One region of the Streptococcus sp. HMSC057G03 genome, then DNA from elsewhere that is predicted to be linked to it. Evidence: riboswitches for the same ligand, from Rfam matches in the RefSeq annotation. Region 1 holds a riboswitch; the other holds the start of a gene.
What was found. A riboswitch is a leader RNA that binds a small molecule or an ion and turns the genes downstream of it on or off. The one in region 1 is predicted to bind thiamine pyrophosphate.
Positions count from the first base shown of each region.

Region 2: another riboswitch for thiamine pyrophosphate. It lies ahead of HMPREF2686_RS05595 (ABC transporter permease); the one in region 1 lies ahead of thiD (bifunctional hydroxymethylpyrimidine kinase/phosphomethylpyrimidine kinase).

Region 1 covers NZ_KV794428.1:59,209-62,357, reverse strand. Annotated here, with positions in the region: gene efp (elongation factor P) at 133-693, shown strand; gene HMPREF2686_RS06985 (Asp23/Gls24 family envelope stress response protein) at 730-1,119, shown strand; gene nusB (transcription antitermination factor NusB) at 1,112-1,543, shown strand; TPP riboswitch at 1,659-1,756, shown strand; gene thiD (bifunctional hydroxymethylpyrimidine kinase/phosphomethylpyrimidine kinase) at 1,843-2,634, shown strand; gene thiE (thiamine phosphate synthase) at 2,677-3,149, opposite strand, start outside.
Region 2 covers NZ_KV794424.1:65,018-68,166, reverse strand. Annotated here, with positions in the region: gene dnaB (replicative DNA helicase) at 1-1,149, shown strand, start outside; gene HMPREF2686_RS05600 (Veg family protein) at 1,151-1,423, shown strand; TPP riboswitch at 1,458-1,559, shown strand; gene HMPREF2686_RS05595 (ABC transporter permease) at 1,634-2,392, shown strand; gene HMPREF2686_RS05590 (ABC transporter substrate-binding protein) at 2,450-3,149, shown strand, end outside.

The sequences.
Region 1 (3,149 bases):
GAGATGTAGAGTCTCCAATCGCTAGTCTCTGCACTCTTTCCTTCCTAAAAAGAAAAGATTGCTGTTTGAGAAAAATCAAATAGTGTGTTACAATAAAGAGTAATCTATTTTTAAAAAAAGAGGTAATAAAACATGATCGAAGCAAGTAAATTAAGAGCTGGTATGACGTTTGTCACAGCAGATGGAAAATTGATTCGCGTTTTGGAAGCAAGTCACCACAAACCAGGTAAAGGAAATACCATCATGCGGATGAAATTACGTGATGTCCGTACTGGTTCTACATTTGACACAAGCTACCGTCCAGAAGAAAAATTTGAACAAGCGATTCTTGAGACTGTCCCAGCCCAATACTTGTACCAAATGGACGACACAGCCTACTTCATGAACACAGAAACTTATGACCAATACGAAATCCCTGTCGTCAATGTTGAAAATGAATTGCTTTACATTCTTGAAAATTCAGAAGTGAAAATTCAATTCTACGGAAATGAAGTGATTGGGGTAACTGTACCAACTACTGTTGAATTGACAGTCACAGAAACTCAACCATCGATCAAAGGTGCTACAGTGACTGGTTCTGGAAAACCAGCAACAATGGAAACAGGACTTGTTGTAAACGTTCCAGACTTCATCGAAGCAGGACAAAAACTCGTTATCAACACTGCAGAAGGAACTTACGTTTCTCGTGCGTAAGAGATCTCTCAGGGTGTCAAATAGAAAGGAACTTCTATGGCAACTGAACAATTTGGTGACATCGTTATTGCACCACGTGTATTAGAAAAAATTATTGCGATTGCAACGGCAAAAGTAGAGGGAGTTTACTCTCTTGAAAATAAGAGCGTGTCAGATAGCCTTTCAAAACGCTCACTTGGTCGTGGCGTCTACCTTCATACAGAAGAAGACGGTCAGGTCTCAGTGGATATTTATCTCTACCTTGAATATGGAGTGGCGGTACCATCTGTAGCAGTAGCGATCCAAAAGGCTGTGAAATCTGCTGTGTATGATATGGCGGATGTCACCTTGGATGCGGTTAATATCCACGTTGTAGGGATTGCAACAGAAAAATCTCCAAAACCAGACTTGAAAGACTTGTTTAATGAGGACTTCCTCAATGACTGATGAAATTTTATTAGAATCACGTCGAGATTTACGCGAGCGTGCTTTCCAAGCCTTGATGGCCTTGGAGTACGATGGAGACATTGTCGAAGCTTGTCGCTTTGCTTATCTGCATGATAAGGACGTGGCAGAAGATGCAACAGTTGATCTTCCGGCCTTTCTCTTGAATATCGTGACCGGCGTTTATCAGTCAAAAGATCAATTAGACCAACAAATCGGTCAACATTTGAAGCCTGGTTGGACAGTAGAACGCTTGACCTTGGTAGAGAAAAATATTCTGCGCCTTGGAATTTTTGAAATGACAGAGTTTGACACTCCACAGATTGTTGCTGTGAATGAGGCAGTCGAATTGGCTAAGGCCTTTTCAGATGAGACTTCATCACGTTTTGTCAATGGTGTTCTCAGTCAATTTGTGACAGAAGCATAGTATAAAAGAGCCCGCGGGCTCTTTTTTGATTGAAGGAAATATCTATTTTGGACCTAATTTTAATCTAATCTTACGATATAAAGTATAAAAATATGCTATACTAAAGAAAAAAGAAAACAACCACTAGGGGTGCGTAAAGCTGAGATTAACGACTGTTAGACCCTTTGACTCGATCTAGGTAATGCTAGTTGATGGAAGTGGACAAAATAACAATGGTTTATAAGCCACTAATTGACTTCTTGATACAGACTTTATCTTGTTTTACCAAATACAAACTTCAGCTGGTTGGGAGGTTTTAGATGACTTATTTACCCGTTGCTCTAACAATTGCTGGAACTGACCCTAGCGGTGGAGCTGGAATAATGGCTGATTTAAAGTCATTCCAAGCTAGAGGTGTCTATGGAATGGCCGTTGTAACTAGTCTTGTCGCTCAAAATACCAGGGGGGTTCAATTAATAGAGCATGTTTCTCCTCAAATGCTGAAAGCTCAATTGGAAAGTGTTTTTTCAGATATTTCCCCTCAAGCTGTAAAAACTGGTATGCTTGCGACTACGAAAATCATGGAGATGATCCAACCCTACTTAAAGCAACTTGATTGTCCCTATGTGCTTGATCCTGTGATGGTAGCTACTAGTGGAGACGCTTTAATTGATACAAGTGCAAGAGACTATCTCAAAACAAATTTGCTGCCTCTTGCAACGATTATTACACCCAATCTTCCTGAAGCAGAAGAAATTGTCGGCTTTTCTATCAAAGACCAAGAAGATATGCAAAAGGCTGGGCGTTTGATCCTAAAAGAATTTGGGCCTCAATCAGTTGTTATCAAAGGAGGACACCTCGAAGGTGGTGCCAAAGATTTCCTCTTCACAAAGGATGAAGAATTTGTCTGGGAAAGTCCACGAATTCAAACTTGCCATACCCATGGTACTGGCTGTACCTTTGCTGCAGTTATCACTGCTGAGCTTGCAAAAGGGAAAAGCCTCTATCAAGCAGTTGATAAGGCCAAGGCTTTTATCACAAGAGCTATCCAAGATGCCCCTGAACTTGGGCATGGTTCTGGTCCTGTTAACCATACAACTTATAAAGATTAAAAAAACTCTCTCATTCCCCATATATTGGGAATGAGAGAGTTTTTATTTAGAGATGATTTGATCTAATTTTGTTAAAAATTCTTGGGTTCTTGCTTCAATATCTCTTGCCTGCATCAAATCACGAACTACTGCGATACCAGCAATACCTGTTCCAGAAAGTTGATGGATATTTTCACAAGTTAAACCGCCAATCGCTACGACTGGAATACCGACTGCTTGGCAGATGTCCTTTAAGGTAGAAATGAGGGTAATAGGGGCATTTTCCTTGGTTGTTGTGGGGAAAATTGCTCCTGTTCCTAAGTAATCCGCCCCAGATTCTTCTGCTTCGAGTGCTCTTTTCACTGTTTTTGCAGTTACACCTAGTATTTTCTCTGTGCCCAAGACTTGTCTGGCTACTGAAACTGGGAGTTCATCATCTCCTATATGAAGTCCTGCAGCATCGACAGCTAGGCACACATCCAAACGATCATCGATAATCAAAGGAACTTGGTAAGTATCGGTAATTTGTTTCACCA
Region 2 (3,149 bases), on a different contig from region 1:
CGAAATATTTTAGATAGTCAGGGGGATCTCCAAAATATTGGCGGTCTCTCCTATTTGGTAGAAGTCATTAATTCGGTACCAACTTCAGCTAACGCGGAGTATTACGCGAAGATTGTTGCCGAAAAAGCTGTCTTACGTCGATTGATCTCTCGATTAACGGAAAGTATTAATCAAGCTTATGATGGTGCAAGCCCTTCAGATGAAATCATTGCGGGTGCTGAAAAAGCTCTGATTGATGTTAGTGAAAACGCAAATCGTAGTGGATTTAAAAATATTCGAGACATCTTGAATATAAATTTTGGTAGCTTGGAAGCCCGCTCGCTTCAAACCACTGATATTACGGGTATTGCGACAGGCTATCGCGATTTGGACCATATGACGACAGGGCTACATGAGGAAGAGTTGATTATTTTAGCGGCTCGTCCTGCAGTAGGGAAAACAGCCTTTGCTCTAAATATTGCTCAAAATATCGGGACAAAGTTGGATAAGACAGTGGCTATTTTCTCATTAGAAATGGGTGCTGAAAGTTTGGTTGACCGGATGTTAGCAGCTGAAGGCTTGATTGAATCCCATTCGATTCGTACAGGTCAATTGACGGATGAAGAGTGGCGAAAATATGCCATTGCTCAAGGGAATTTGGCCAATGCGAGTATTTACATCGATGATACTCCAGGAATTCGGATCACTGAGATTCGTTCGAGAGCAAGAAAATTAGCGCAGGAAACAGGCAATCTCGGTCTTATTCTGATTGACTACCTGCAGCTGATTACAGGGACTGGAAGAGAAAACCGTCAACAGGAAGTTTCAGAAATTTCTCGTCAGTTAAAGATTTTGGCGAAGGAACTAAAAGTTCCCGTTATTGCTTTGAGTCAGCTATCACGTGGTGTGGAACAGCGCCAAGACAAACGTCCTGTTCTTTCTGATATTCGTGAATCTGGATCGATTGAGCAGGATGCGGATATTGTTGCTTTCTTGTACCGTGATGATTATTATGATCGAGCTGGTGAAGAGGAAGAAGATGGAATGCCCAATAATACGGTTGAAGTGATTATTGAGAAAAACCGTTCAGGTGCGCGTGGGACAGTCGAATTAATATTCCAAAAGGAATACAATAAATTCTCAAGTATTTCAAAGAGAGAGGATCAATAAGATGAGTGATGCATTTACAGATGTTGCAAAAATGAAAAAAATTAAAGAAGAGATCAAGGCCCATGAAGGACAAGTGGTTGAAATGACGCTTGAAAATGGACGGAAACGTCAAAAAAATAAATTTGGACGCTTGATTGAGGTCTATCCTTCTTTATTTATTATCGAGTATACGAACGACAATAGCTTACCAGGTGAACCGGCCAATACATACGTGGAGTCTTACACCTATTCAGATATTTTAACAGAGAAGAATTTAATTCGTTATTTGGATTAATTTCTTGCTTTTATCGTCTAAATCAGTTATTATAATAAATACATATGGGAGTCTGTGTACAGTCTGAGAGGAAGTGTAAGCTTCGACCGCACCTGATCTGGGTAATGCCAGCGTAGGAAACAAATGAAATGTATTTTTCGTTATGAGTGACCTTGTGCAATCCGTCTCCTATTTTGGAGGCGTTTTTTATTTGTGAGAAAGGAGGTTACGATGTCTCTTGTAAAAAGATATTCAAAACAATTGATAGGATTTGCAGGTTTTAGCAGTCTTCTTGTCTTATGGCAGTTAGCAGGATTTTTAAATATCCTCCCCAAATTTGTATTACCAACGCCACTTGAAATTGGGAATGCCTTTGTACAAGATCGAGCTCTCCTGATTCATCACAGTTTGTCTACCCTTCAAGTGGCCTTGATCGGACTTGTTATAGGGGTTCTTCTTGCTGCTGGCTTTGCGATTCTCATGGATAGTTTTCAATGGGTGAATGATCTGGTCTATCCTTTTATGGTTGTTATTCAAACCATTCCGACGATTGCCTTGGCCCCCATCCTGGTTCTTTGGTTTGGTTATGGTATGCTTCCAAAACTAGTTTTGATCATTATTACGGTGGTATTTCCCATCGTAGTCAGTCTGTTAGATGGTTTTCGGCATTGCGATCAAGATATTCTGAGATTGTTTCAGATTATGCAAGCCAATCGCTTTCAGACCTTAGTTCATTATAAAATTCCTGCAGCGCTTCCTTATTTTTTTGCAGGTTTACGTGTGAGCGTTTCCTATGCTTTTATCAGTACGGTAGTTTCAGAATGGTTAGGAGGTTTTGATGGATTGGGGGTCTATATGATCCAATCGAAGAAGTTATTTCAGTATGATACGATGTTTGCGATCATTGTATTGATTTCTGCTATTAGTTTACTCGGTATGTTTCTCGTTGACCAATTAGAACGAACCATTCTGAAATGGAAAAAGGATTGACAAACTTGTAAATGGTGTAAAATTTAAATTGACAAAAATGTAAAAGAGGTATAGCTAATGAAAAAGTCAATAGGTTTATTTTTCTCAATAATATTGGGATTTGTTTTCTTGAGTGCTTGTCAAAATTCTGTCAAGCAATCGTCAAGTGGTTTGAAAAAGATTGATTTTATTCTAGATTGGACCCCGAATACCAATCACACGGGTCTCTATGTAGCAAAGGAAAAAGGGTACTTTAAAGATGCAGGACTGGATGTAGATATAAAACTTCCTCCGGAAGACAGTAGTTCTGATTTGATTATCAATGGGAAAGCTCCATTTGGTATTTATTTCCAAGATTCTATGGCCAAGAAATTGGATAAAGGTGCGGGTATTACCGCTATTGCAGCTATTGTCGAACACAATACGTCAGGGATTATTTCAAGAAAAGATGCAGCGATCACAAGTCCAAAAGATTTGGTTGGTAAGAAGTATGGTACCTGGAATGATCCGATTGAGTTGGAAATGATCAAATCGATGATGAAAAAAGAAGGGGCTGATTTTAATCAAGTAAAATTGGTTCCAAATAGTGATTCAAATTCCATTACTCCGATTGAAAATAAGGTCTTTGATGCTGCTTGGATTTATCACGGTTGGGATGGAATTTTGGCTGAGCAAAAGGGAATGAAAACCAATTTCTTCTATATGAAAGATTTTGTTCCTGCATTTGACTACTATTCGCCTGTTATTATTGCTAACAATGACTATTTGAAATCTCATA